Regions from separate parts of the Obesumbacterium proteus genome, predicted to be linked through region 1. Evidence: predicted binding sites of a transcription regulator. Region 1 holds the regulator's gene; each other region holds the start of a gene.
The links. The regulator PurR, encoded in region 1, represses purine synthesis genes. The targets are predictions, from matches to a motif close to CANGCAAACGTTTGCNTG.
Positions count from the first base shown of each region.

Region 2: the regulator PurR is predicted to act here: its motif matches at 3,523-3,540, upstream of cvpA (colicin V production protein).
Region 3: the regulator PurR is predicted to act here: its motif matches at 1,631-1,648, upstream of glyA (serine hydroxymethyltransferase).

Region 1 covers NZ_CP014608.1:3,361,380-3,366,078, reverse strand. Annotated here, with positions in the region: gene DSM2777_RS16035 (Grx4 family monothiol glutaredoxin) at 1-99, opposite strand, end outside; gene DSM2777_RS16030 (C40 family peptidase) at 471-1,451, shown strand; gene sodB (superoxide dismutase [Fe]) at 1,802-2,380, shown strand; gene cydH (cytochrome bd-I oxidase subunit CydH) at 2,474-2,563, opposite strand; gene purR (HTH-type transcriptional repressor PurR) at 2,918-3,943, shown strand; gene DSM2777_RS16015 (ABC transporter permease) at 3,947-4,699, shown strand, end outside.
Region 2 covers NZ_CP014608.1:3,878,636-3,883,334, forward strand. Annotated here, with positions in the region: gene DSM2777_RS18225 (UbiX family flavin prenyltransferase) at 1-469, opposite strand, end outside; gene DSM2777_RS18230 (helix-turn-helix domain-containing protein) at 466-846, opposite strand; gene purF (amidophosphoribosyltransferase) at 1,411-2,928, opposite strand; gene cvpA (colicin V production protein) at 2,950-3,465, opposite strand; gene dedD (cell division protein DedD) at 3,744-4,556, opposite strand; gene folC (bifunctional tetrahydrofolate synthase/dihydrofolate synthase) at 4,572-4,699, opposite strand, start outside.
Region 3 covers NZ_CP014608.1:4,509,128-4,513,826, forward strand. Annotated here, with positions in the region: gene DSM2777_RS21120 (PRD domain-containing protein) at 1-185, shown strand, start outside; gene glyA (serine hydroxymethyltransferase) at 248-1,501, opposite strand; gene hmpA (NO-inducible flavohemoprotein) at 1,873-3,063, shown strand; gene DSM2777_RS21135 (aldose 1-epimerase) at 3,750-4,607, opposite strand; gene DSM2777_RS21140 (sugar porter family MFS transporter) at 4,604-4,699, opposite strand, start outside.

The DNA.
Region 1 (4,699 bases):
CGCAGAGAAGCCACAGCTTGGCAGTTTAGGTGAGCCTTTCATGTACAAAATAATCGGGTTTTCAGCCAGTTGGTGCTGAATTTTTTCAATGGTGGTCATTGTCATTTTAGTTTACTTCCTCTAGCCAGTGTTATGCCTACAGCATGCAAGTGCATATCGAATTATTGTACTGGATTCTACCGAGTGTCGCTCTGAGAAAAAAACGCCATCTTTTATGTGGCTATTATCTGAATTTCAACACCCCGTCACAGCGTAAGCTCAGTTTAATCTAAAAACGTGCTATGCTATATCCGTTTTGCACATGATCAGATTTACAGCGTTTTTCGAATAAAACAGCATCTGATTCAATCATCGTAACATTTAGTCACAAAGAGAATATAAATAGCAGAAATGAATGCTGTTTTGTTACGGCTGTTTATTTAATACTGTTTGCCATGTTTTTTGCTTGGGACAAAGCCTGGAACCTATCGATGCGTCTATATATCGCGCTCTTTGTTCTGCTGTTTACACAGCTATTTGCTAATGCAGCGAATGCCTCTCCGGGGCATAAAGTCGTTGCCGATCAGCGAAAGTCGCATGCGACGAGTAGCGAAGCTGCCGATCGTAAAAAACGAAAACCCGCCACCAGCAAAAAAGAAAAAACAGCGACGTCTACGACGACGGCAAAAAATAAAAAATCGTTAGAACAAAAAAGCAAAACGACTAAAAAATCAGCAACAGCTAAACCTAGCGCTCTCGCCACTAAGTTTGCCAAAAATAGAGAAGTGGCGCGCAATAAAGCGAATAGCAAAAAAATAGATAAAGCCGTACTCGCCTCTATTTCTAAGCCGAAAGCAAAATCTAGCGCCAAGAAAAACGGTACGCACTCCACCGCTACGCTGGCTCGCGTTAACAATAAAAAAACCTATGGCCGCCAGCGCGGTGAATTGAATAGCCATGGTAGAAGCAGCAAAGGCGAATTAGCCAAACTCAAGCTGAATCAAAACAATATTGAAATTGTTGATGGCAAACCGATTCGTCTAAGCCCTCAGCATAAAAAACGCTATCAGCATGCCAAACAAACGGCCATGAACAAGCTGATGAATCAGGTAGGAAAACCGTACCGCTGGGGTGGCGCATCACCAAGCACTGGTTTTGACTGCAGCGGATTGGTTTATTACGCCTATCAGGATTTGCTCAGCATTAAGATCCCTCGTACTGCCAATGAAATGTATCATCTGCGCGATGCGGCTCCGGTGAAAAAAACAGAGTTACAAAAAGGCGACTTAGTCTTCTTCTGTATTAATAATCGTGGTGCCGCCGATCACGTGGGTGTTTATATGGGTGAAGGCAAATTCATTCAGTCACCTCGCACCGGCGAACAAATTCGAATCAGCTATTTAGATAATGATTATTGGCAAGGGCACTACGTTGGCGCTCGCCGCGTAATGACGCCAAAAACGATTCGTTAATAACAGAAGGTCACGATTAAACCGATTCATGATAGGGATTAATTGCATTTTGTGATAATCCCTATCATTTAGATCTACTCCATCTTGGTATTATCCCCTCCCCTTATTTTCCTTCTGTCACCGTTTTGAACGAATGGTGCACAAATCGCCAATTGATAACCAAAAACAAAAATTTTGCCTGTTATTAGATTCAAAACTTGCTAAAATCGATCCCCATAACAAGAGATCAACAAGATCGTTTCAAATTTAAAAACCCGCTCACTGACATTAACGTTGGTGTGATGCATGAAACATAAAACACTTACGTGTAACTGTTTCATTGCAAAATAGAGCAATAATAGGAGAGAGCAATGTCTTTTGAATTACCTGCATTACCATACGAAAAAAACGCACTGGAACCGCACATCTCCGCAGAAACCTTGGAATACCATTACGGTAAGCACCACAATACCTATGTGGTAAACCTGAACAACCTGATAAAAGGCACTGAATTCGAAGGTAAATCACTGGAAGAGATCATCAAGACCTCTACTGGCGGTATCTTCAACAACGCCGCTCAGGTTTGGAACCACACCTTCTACTGGCATTGCCTGTCACCAAAAGGTGGCAACGCACCAACTGGCGCCGTGGCTGAAGCCATTAACAAAGCGTTTGGTTCATTTGATGCTTTCAAAGAAGAACTGACTAAATCTGCCATCGGTAACTTCGGTTCTGGTTGGACTTGGCTGGTTAAAAAAGCAGACGGTTCTTTGGCGATTGTAAACACCTCAAACGCTGCAACTCCACTGACCAACGGTGACAAACCACTGCTGACCGTGGACGTTTGGGAACACGCCTACTACATCGACTATCGCAATGCGCGTCCTAAGTATCTGGAGAACTTCTGGGCTCTGGTAAACTGGGAATTCGTGGCGAAAAACCTGGCATAAGTTTGCTGAGTGACGTACATGAAAAAGGCGGTCAATTGACCGCCTTTTGTTTTAGCCATGTTAACGGCTATCGATAGAAAACTTAGCGATAAATCAATGTAGCGCAGCAACAAAACTAAAGATAACAATCACAGCCAGTGCTGCGACCGTTGTCATTAGAGAATATTTCAGATCGGTTTCCATTTCTTCTTCTCCCGCATTTCGTTATCAGATCAATTTTGATTATACATAAACACTTGCAGAAAGTGTGTGAAATCATTTTCACATACCTTAAATGGGATCGCACGCAGTAAAACTTTCGATTATTCTTTCTGTTAACACACAATTTTGACTTCCCCTTTTGCATTTTATAGGCCAAAATTTACGGTTTACTGCTACGTATCAGCTTTCATAACGTAAAAGAATAGGCTGGCGCTTGATATATCCGCATATTCCTCTCTTTGATGCGATTGTAATCAGTGTATTTTGATGTACGTAAGCAAACGATTAACACAATAGCTATGTCATAGTTACATTAGCTTAGGAGTCATCTGTTTCATGGCAACGATTAAAGATGTGGCAAAACGCGCGGGCGTTTCAACCACGACAGTGTCTCACGTTATTAATAAGACGCGTTTTGTCGCAGAAGAGACCAAGACCGCTGTTTGGGAAGCGATTAAAGAATTGCACTACTCCCCCAGCGCCGTCGCCCGTAGCCTGAAAGTTAACCACACCAAATCGATCGGCTTGCTGGCGACGTCCAGCGAGGCGCCCTATTTTGCTGAGGTGATTGAGGCCGTTGAAAACGCCTGTTACAGCCAAGGCTATACGCTCATTCTATGTAACTCTCACAATAATCCTGAAAAGCAAAAAGCTTATTTAGCGATGCTGGCGCAAAAACGCGTCGATGGATTGTTAGTGATGTGTTCTGAATACCCAGAGAACCTGCTGCAAACCCTTGAGGACTACCGCAATATTCCAATGGTAGTGATGGACTGGGGAACGCAACGCAGTGATTTTACGGATGCCATTCAGGATAATGCGTTCGAAGGTGGCTATTTAGCTGGTCGCTATTTAATTGAACGTGGACATCGTGATATTGGCGCGATTACCGGTCAGCTTTCTCGTAACACCGGCGGCGGTCGCCTACGTGGCTTCCTGAAAGCCCTGCAAGAAGCCAATATTCCTGCCCGCGATGAGTGGATGGTAGAAGGCGATTTCGAACCAGAATCCGGTTACAAAGCGATGCATCAGATCCTGTCGCAAAAAAATCGCCCAACCGCAGTGTTTGTGGGCGGCGACATCATGGCGATGGGCGCAATTTGCGCCGCCGATGAGATGGGCTTGCGCGTACCGCAGGATATATCGGTGATCGGTTATGATAACGTGCGCAACGCTCGCTACTTCTCGCCAGCGTTGACCACCATCCACCAGCCGAAAGAGCGTTTGGGCTCAATGGCCTTTGACATGCTCCTAGACCGTATCGTGAGCAAGCGTGAAGATTCCCAAACGATTGAAGTGCATCCAAAACTCGTGGAACGTCGCTCCGTTGCCGATGGCCCATATCTGGATTATCGCCGCTAAGTGATGAAGAACAGCCCTTATCTTTTAGCGCTGTTCCCCGTTGTGCTGTTCTTAGCAGGAGCGTTGCCAATATTGGCGGCGCTCTTGGCGCTGACTCAGCCACTGTCTGACATTTCCACGCTCAATACATTCACCCAGCCGTGGGCGCTTTTATTCCAATGGCCGGGGTTAGTGCGCTCGGTTGGCCTAAGCTTATGGAGCGCAATTGCCGCAACGTTAATATCACTTTGGTTGGCATTAGCGCTTTGCGGACAGGTTATACAGCGCGCCAGCGGCACTGCTCGGGCTATTTCAAGCGCGATTTTGGCCATGCCGCATATTGCGCTGGCAACCGGCCTCATACTGCTGTTATCCCCTTCAGGCTGGCTGCTCAGGATTATATCCCCAGCACTGACGAGTTTTGTGCGCCCGCCAGATTGGACGATCGTCAATGACCCTTATGCCCTGTCCTTAATTCTTTTACTGGTGATCAAAGAGACGCCTTTTTTATTTTTGATGGCGTTTAATATCGCGGGCCGAATCGATGTCGTCCGCCAAATACAGGCGGGTAACGCATTGGGTTACCACAGTGAGAAAGTCTGGTGGTCGCTGTTAGTCCCGCAAATACTGGTGGCTCTGCGTCTACCGCTGTTTTGCGTACTTGCCTTTGGCCTATCCGCCGTGGATATTGCCATTCTATTGGGACCCCAGCAGCCAACCACCTTGGCGTTGTTAGTTTGGCAATGGATCAGTGAACCATCCATGCGGCATCAATCT
Region 2 (4,699 bases), 520 kb from region 1:
GCGGACGATGATAAAACGCGGGTACCGGAGGCATAACAATGGCACCCAATTCGGCGGCGGTGGTCATCATTCTCAAATGCCCCAGATGCAACGGCGTTTCTCGTACACAAAGCACTAAACGACGATGCTCTTTCAACACCACGTCAGCTGCACGGGTTAGCAGATTGTCCGTATAGCTATGAACAATGCCCGACAGGGTTTTCATTGAGCAAGGCAGAATAACCATCCCCGCCGTTTTGAACGACCCCGAGGAAACGCTGGCAGCGATATCACGCGAATCGTGAACCACATCGGCTAAACTCTGCACGTCTCGCAGCTGCAGGTCGGTTTCCAATGCCAACGTCTGACGAGCGGCATTACTCATGATGAGATGAGTTTCGATATCAGGCACACCCTGCAGCACTTCCAGTAAACGTACACCGTAGATTGCACCGCTGGCACCAGAGATACCGATAATTAAACGTTTCATGAGTGTTGGCCTACTTTTGCAGATTTAATCAGGCATTCGGCAGGAATGCCAAACAACGTGTGTAACCGTCGGATCATCGGTAACGTTAAATTACGTTTACGATTTAATACTTCGTACACTCGATTTGGGTTGCCAATCGCCGCAGTCAGATCGCGAACTGTCAAACCAGATTGCTCCATGCGAAACTTGATTGCTTCAACAGGATCGGGAAGATCAACTGGAAAATGTTTAGACTCATATGCTTCTATCAGAGTAAGCATAACTTCAAAACTATCCCCTTCAGGCGTGTTCGGTTTTGGAGGATTATCAAAAAGGGGCGATACCTCTTTCAACGCAGCTTTGTAATCTTGTTCATTACGGATGGGGCGAATATTCATCTACCACTCCACAAACCTCAGAATAGGATTAATGGATCCTATCCCAAATTGGGACTTTTACCAATCTTTTATAGAGGCTCGGTGCAAGGTTTCGTACGCTGTTAACTTTTACGCTTCCCTAAACTATTGCGTAAGCGTCCGAGAAGAGGTTGCCAGCGCGCAACCTCTTCACTCTCGCGCTTTTTACCGTGCTGTTTGGCCGACCGGTTTCGGAGCGCACATCCTGTGCGCCCTCAACCTGCCACCAGCATCCCTGCTGGCGGCTCTAAAATGCATTCTTTCAACATGAAAAAGATAAAAGATCTTCTTATCTTTTTAGTTATTTAAGTGTTGGTAGGGAGAGCCGCCGGTACAGGGATGTACCGGCGGAGTTTGGGGCGCCCTGGATGGGCGATACCAAACCGTAGCGGAAATGACATCTCGGATAAAAGCGCGCGAGTGCAGAGACCACGCGCTAGTGGTCTCTGCCCGTACGCCTACACTAACGTGCCAATAAACTCAATATTTGACAGGCGGACGGAATCTTTCACCGCAATAATATCAAGAATAGGCTACTGAACCAGCTTACCCTTCGTTATGCATCTCAAGATTCTCTGCTTCTTCCTGGCCGCGAATCGCTTTTGCGTCATCGCTGCGCAGGGATTGCAGGTAATCCAGATAACCCTGATCCACATCTTTCGTGACGTAAATCCCGTTAAATACCGAGCATTCAAACTGTTCGATATCTGGGTTTTCTTCACGTACCGCTTCGATCAAATCGTCGAGATCTTGGAAAATCAAACCATCGGCGCCGATGATTTTGGCAATTTCACTCACCTCACGACCATGCGCAATCAGCTCGTTCGCGTTTGGCATATCAATGCCGTACACGTTAGGGAAACGAATTTCAGGTGCAGCAGAAGCTAAATAAACTTTTTTCGCCCCTGCATCACGCGCCATTTCCATAATCTGCTGTGATGTGGTGCCGCGCACGATGGAGTCATCAACCAGAAGCACGTTTTTATCACGGAATTCTGCGCGGTTCGCGTTCAGTTTGCGGCGCACTGATTTGCGACGCTCCTGCTGACCCGGCATGATAAACGTGCGTCCTACGTAGCGGTTTTTAACAAAACCTTGTCGATACGGTTTTTCCAGAATACGTGCAATCTCCAATGCGATATCACACGATGTTTCAGGGATTGGAATAACCACGTCGATATCCAGATCTTCCCACTCACGGGCGATTTTCGCGCCTAATTTCTGCCCCATGCGCACACGGGCGCTATAGACAGAAATTTTGTCGATAAAGGAGTCTGGGCGAGCAAAATAAACGTACTCAAACAGGCAAGGATTGCTCTTCGGATTATCTGCACACTGGCGGGTAAACAGCTGCCCTTTTTCAGTGACATAAATCGCTTCACCCGGCGCAACGTCACGGATGAACTCAAAGCCTAAGGTATCCAAGGCCACGCTCTCAGAAGCTACCATGTACTCAACACGGCCATCTTCCAAATCACGCTTACCAATCACCAATGGACGAATGCCGTTAGGGTCGCGGAAAGCAACCATACCGTGACCAATGATCATCAGCACGCAGGCGTAAGCCCCACGGATCTGCTGGTGCGTCGCCGCCACGGCAGCAAACACGTTATCGGACTCCAGCGGATAGTGGTCAAAACGATCCAGCTCGTGAGCAAAGATATTCAGCAGAATTTCAGAATCAGACGTGGTATTGACGTGGCGACGCGCACGCTCAAACAGTTTCTGCTTAAGTTCGTGCGCGTTGGTCAGATTACCATTGTGCGCCAAAGTAATACCGAATGGGGAGTTGACATAAAACGGCTGCGCCTCGGATGCGCTGGAACTGCCTGCCATTGGGTAGCGAACGTGGCCGATACCCATATTGCCCTGCAGGCGTAACATATGCCGTGCTTCAAACACATCTTTCACCAAACCGTTCGCCTTACGCAAACGGAAGCCATTATTGGCATCAATAGTGACGATGCCTGCGGCATCTTGCCCACGGTGTTGAAGCACCGTTAACGCATCATAAATCGACTGGTTTACCGGTGTAAAACCGGCGATACCGACAATACCGCACATGTTGTCATTTCCTCATCAGCGTTACCGGAGCGGGAGCGGAATAGAAGGCAAATGCTCCGGTATGAAACTCGACGTGCTCTGCAGGTAGTCAAAGAACCACCTGATGATGTAACTGAACTGTGGGATGAGCTGTGACTGTTTCCAGTCTGCACTTTGTGCCATCGAGGTAAAGGTATCCAAAAAGAACAGAATCGCCGAGACAATCAGCACCCCACGCAGTGCACCAAAACAGATGCCCAGCACGCGGTCAGTTCCGCTCAATCCGGTTCGCTCTACCAGCGAACCAATCACATAGTTAACAATGGCACCGACAATCAACGTTGCAACAAATAGGATCGCAATCGCGATGCCGTTACGCACCAGCGCATCTTCGAAACGAGTGAAGTAGACAGCGAGATAGGTGTAGAAATGGCTGGCGACAAAGAATGCTGCCCCCCACGTAACCAATGACAACGCTTCTCGCACAAATCCTCGGATCAGGCTCACTAACGCCGAAAATCCGATGATGCCAATAATGACCCAATCAATCCAAACCATGACTATTCCAATTCAAGAATTGCCTCGGCATCCAGTTCGCGGCGAATTCTAACAGAAAAAGAAAACGTTTGCGTAGAGGATTTCCCTTCCTGTTCGCAAATTTTATTCTCATAAAAATTTGACACAGATTCAGCTTGTACCCTCGACTAAACCAACGCCCAAATGTATCAATCCAAATAGAACAACAGCCCTGCTCTCATCGCTGGGAGCAAAGCTGCTGTAAAATCGAACACGATTCATCGTTTAGATGAATTGACGTTCGAAACGCCTATCGACCGCTATTTACCGCTATAGCTGCGCACCTGACCATTCAAGCCACTAATGCTATTAAGTTCAGGCAAAGCAGACTGTAGTTTTTGTTTAGAGGCATCAGGCCCGACAAACAGACGCGTGATTTCGCCCTGCACCGGCGACGCTGGCACCGTATAAGCACGGTAACCGGACAACCGCAGCTTAGCCACAATCTCGCTCGCTTTAGACGCATTGCGTAATGCCCCTAGCTGCACCACATACGCCTGCCCCGCCGGTGCTTTTTCTTCCGGCACCGCAGCAGGTTTAGTTTGCTCTACTGGCTTAGGCTGTTCGACCGGTTTTGGTTGCTCAACCGGCTTCGGCTGTTCAACGGGTTTCTCGACCGGTTTCGGCTTCGCTTCTACCATTTTCGGTGGTTCGACTGGTTTCGGCTTCTCAACGGGTTTCTTCACCGGTTTTGGCTGTTCAACAGGTTTATTTTCCACCGGCTTACTTTCAACCGGCTTCAACTCAACCATGTCTCCGCGCCCTTGGTGGGTATTAGACGAAACCGCCGTGCTTGCGCCTTCACGGTCCTGAGTCGGCACGTTACCGTTATCCATCGGCGTCTGAGCATTCGCGCCTTCCTGCGGTATCTGAGGCGTTTCGCTCAGAGGTTGAGTTACCGGAGGAATAACGTCCGTAGGATCATCCTCACCTGGCTTTGGCACCAGCGGAATAGCAGCAAACTCATCCTGATAATGTTTTTTCTGCCCGTCTAACAAACCGGGCAAAACGATTACGCCCAGCGCAACGATAATGACCGAGCCAACCAGTCGATTCTGAAACTTACTTGCCACTCGCTCTCTCCGTTTCTAGTGATGCGTTTCTAATACCGCCATAACATGCGCAACGGTATGGAATGAGCCACAAACAATCACGATATCCTGCGGAGCTGCATCATGCATCGCTTTTCGCCACGCACTTTCGACGTCGGTAAACA
Region 3 (4,699 bases), 1.1 Mb from region 1:
AAATCAGTAATCTGTTATTGGATGAAATCGAACTGCTTTATCCCGGCTTAATGAATATGACTCAACAGGCCGTTCGTCATATCGAACGCGATTACCATATTCATTTTCCGCCTGAAGAGCTTTGTCTGATCGCCGTGAGCTTTGGCGCATGGCTGATGCAGGAGGGCGTACTGGCAGACAAATAGACGGTTTTCAGAAACAAAAAAGCCCGCTTTCAAAGCGGGCTTTTCACATCAAGCAATAAAGATTATGCGTAAACCGGCAGGCGTGCGCAAATATCCAATACTTTCTGTTTAGTACGTTCGATGGTGGCTTCGTCGTTGATGTTATCCAACACGTCACACATCCAACCAGCCAATTCACGTGCGTCAGCTTCTTTAAAGCCACGGCGGGTAATAGCCGGAGTACCCACACGAACACCTGAAGTCACAAACGGGCTCTTCGGATCGTTAGGCACGCTGTTTTTGTTCACGGTGATATTTGCACGGCCCAGTGCGGCATCAGCATCTTTACCGGTGATATTTTTATCAACCAGATCCAGCAGGAACAGATGGTTTTCAGTACCGCCGGAAACCACTTTGTAACCACGGTTCAGGAATACTTCGACCATCGCTTTCGCGTTTTTAGCAACCAGCTGCTGGTAAGCCTTGAACTCAGGCTCCATTGCTTCTTTCAGGGCAACGGCTTTACCGGCAATCACGTGCATCAGTGGACCACCCTGTGCGCCAGGGAATACCGCTGAGTTCAGCTTTTTATACATCTCCTCGCTGCCACCGTTGGCCAAAATCAGGCCGCCACGCGGACCTGCCAAGGTTTTGTGCGTCGTGGTAGTCACAACATGCGCATGAGGAACAGGGTTTGGATAAACACCCGCAGCCACTAAACCAGCAACGTGAGCCATATCGACAAACAGATAAGCGCCGATGCGGTCAGCAATTTCGCGCATTTTCGCCCAGTCAACCACGCCAGAATAAGCAGAGAAACCACCGATGATCATTTTCGGCTGGTGTTTTTCAGCTTGAGCGGCCAAGTCGTCATAGTCGATATGACCGCTTTCATCAATACCGTAAGGAACGATGTTGTACAGTTTGCCGGAGAAGTTAACCGGAGAACCGTGAGTTAAATGGCCGCCGTGCGCCAAGTTCATGCCCAGCACGGTATCACCTGGCTGTAACAGCGCAGTGTATACGGCAAAGTTTGCCTGAGAACCGGAGTGCGGCTGGACGTTGGCATAATCAGCGCCAAACAGCTCTTTCGCACGATCGATTGCCAGTTGTTCAACAACATCAACGTATTCGCAACCGCCGTAATAGCGCTTGCCCGGATAACCTTCAGCATATTTGTTGGTCAGCTGAGAGCCCTGAGCCTGCATAACACGCGGGCTGGTATAGTTTTCTGATGCGATAAGCTCAATGTGCTCTTCCTGACGCACGACTTCCTGCTCCATTGCCTGCCACAGCTCGGCATCGTAATCGGCAATGTTCATTTCACGCTTTAACATCCGCTTCTCCTGACTCAGCTAACCTGAATTGTCTATTCGCTATTGTTCAATAAAAACACACCCCGTAAGGCGACTGCCCACAGTGTAATATGTTTTCACCTTGTTACGATAGACCCTAGGCCATGTTTTTACGCAAACGTTTGGCTTGGCGCTGCATAAGGCTTTAATACTGCACATGAAGACGCATGCCAGCAGGAGTTTTCTTCAAATGTGATATGCAACAATTTCACCTTGGCGAAACAAAAGCGATAAAAACGCTATGTAAATAACATCAGCACAACAAAAATAGGGATTTACAGCTCAAAGAAAAATCTGTAAGTTGCATTTAAAATACATCAATTAAAACACCTGCAATAACGAGGACATTTTTTATGTTGGATAGCCAAACCATCGCCACCGTTAAATCCACTATTCCACTATTAGCGGCTACGGGGCCAAAGCTCACAGCACACTTTTACGACCGGATGTTTGAGCACAATCCTGAGCTAAAAGAGATTTTTAATATGAGTAACCAGCGCAATGGCGATCAGCGTGAAGCGCTGTTTAACGCGATTTGTGCTTACGCCACTAATATTGAAAATCTAGCCGCGCTGCTGCCCGCCGTTGAACGCATTGCCCAGAAGCACGCCAGCTTTAATATTAAGCCAGAACAGTATCAAATCGTCGGTCATCACCTACTAAAAACCTTAGAAGAAATGTTTAATCCGGGTGACGAAGTTCTGGAGGCATGGGGCAAAGCCTATGGCGTTTTAGCCGATGTCTTTATCCAGCGTGAATCCCAGATTTATCAGCAAAGTGAAACCACTGAGGGCGGCTGGCGTGAACTTCGACCGTTCAAAATCCTCAAGAAAGAGAAGCAAAGCGACTTAATCACCAGCTTCATTTTGGTGCCTGAAGATGGAAACCGCGTGGCCGATTTCCAGCCGGGTCAATATTTGGCTGTCTATATCCGCCACCCAAGCCTGCCGCATCAGGAAATTCGTCAATATTCTCTGACCAATGAGCCAAACGGCGAATACTATCGCATTGCCGTAAAACGTGAAGGTCAGGGGCAAGTCTCGAATTTTATGCATGATATCGCGCAAGAAGGCGCCGTGATCCAAATCGCACCTCCGCACGGTGATTTCTTCTTAGAAGTTAAAGAAAACACGCCTGTTGCATTAATTTCTGGCGGCGTCGGCCAAACGCCAATGCTCGGCATGCTGCGCACGTTACAGGCTCGCGGCCATCAGGGCGAAATTCAGTGGTTACACGCAGCTGAAAACAGCAAGGTTCGCGCCTTTGCCGATGAAGTTAACACCATTATCTCCGCAATGCCTCAGGCTCAAAGCCACGTCTGGCTGCAAGAAATCAGCGCTGACGATCGCATTGATATCGACTTCAACTATCAGGGATTAATGGATATCACCCCACTCGCTGAGAAATTGAGTAACCCAGAAATGCATTACTACTTCTGCGGCCCAGTTGGATTTATGCAACATGTCGCCAAGCAGTTACAAGGACTGGGCGTCGATGCAGACCGTATGCACTATGAGTGTTTTGGGCCACATAAGGTGGTGTGAGGATTCTTATCACACGTTGATTATGTGAGCATTGTGTAAGGTTTCGAACGCCGTTGTTAATGTGATCACTGTGTAAGGTTTCGGCCGCCGTTGTTTATGTGATCACTGTGTAAGGTTTCGACCGCCAGTCAGCAGCGGCTTTCACATGCCACTCTGTTGAAGGCGTCCGATAAGGGTGGGCCAGAGCGCCCACCCTTAACCCGCGCTCTTTTATCCGCAATGCCATCTCCGCGCCGGGTCGGCATGCGCCATCCATGGCGCCTCCTCCCCTAGTGGAAACCTCCTGTTTCCACTGCCCTAACTGCCAAGACTTAAACTTAAAAAGTAAAAAATCGTTATCTTTCGTTTTTGCTTAGTTAGTTTGCTGTTGCCCTTTTTCGGCACGTTGTTCTTCAGCCGAAGAGAGGAATGAAGGCTAGGATTCGCCGACAGGGACGTCGGCGAAAGAACGGAGGAGCCAGGATGGCGATTGCCGTTCGTTCCGTAAAAGCCGGAATGACGAAATGAGGGAACCTGCGCAGCAGGCTGGAGAACGGTGCCAAGCCGAGGCGTCGGAGGGCGGCGCTTGAGCCCTCCGACACGGACGCCTGCACAGTGCTAATGTATGGCTAGATATTTTAGGCGGACGTAACATGCACCATAGTTAAAATATTCAGACGTTGGCTATCCACACTTTCATCAACGGTTTAGTCGTTCACCTCCACCCTCATCCCCATCTCCGTCATCTCCCCTTTCCCCAACAACACCAGCCCTGGTTGTCCATCCATATTGTGGGCATCGACAGGGTGGCTTTGCGGTTCAAGGCAGATAAACGGTTCATCAGGCATTTGAAACAGCATCAGGTAGGACGCGGAGCTGCGTAACGATATCGTCGGCTGATTTGGCGTCGCTAAATGTGCCACGCCGTTCCATCCTGAATAGCCGTGATTCATCCACACATTATCCGGCACTTTCGTGCGGGTGAAATCCAGCGCTGCTGGCGTGTTACCCTGCCATGCTAAGGGCAAATGCAGTTCGCCCTCCGGCCAATAGCCGGAAGAGGAAAACCGAATTTGCGTCTGCGGGGTTTTCACAAAAAAAGGATGAAAACCTAGCCCATACAGCATGGGTTCTGCGCCACAGTGGCGTAACGTGAGATACGCGCTAAGTCCCTCGTCCGTGAGCCGATAAACCAAACTCGCCGAATAATCAAAACCACAGCTATGTTGCACACGCAGCCCGAGGGAAATGTGTGTGCAGCTCAAATCTCGCAGCTGCCAGCGCTGTAGCCAGCCATCTCCGTGTAAAAAGAATTGGTTATCCAAGGCGCTGTCTGGCAAACAAATTTCACGCCCAGCTAGGCAAAAGCGATTATCTCGCACTCGGTTCGCCAACGGTAACATCGGAAACAATGCGCTTTCGCCCGGATGCCATCCCGTATCCCGCTGATAAGGGCGTAGAATCGCCGTGTCACTACCCACGTCGTCAAAGCTTAAGATCGCCGCAGACTGCGGAGTTACCCGCAGCCGAAACCGCGGGGTTGAAAGGGTATAAATATCCATCATGCCTGTTTCACACTGGGTTCAACGGGTTTAGTGCTTCCCGCCAGCTGATGTTCTAGCGCTTCCAGCGTAACGCCTTTGGTTTCAGGCACGCT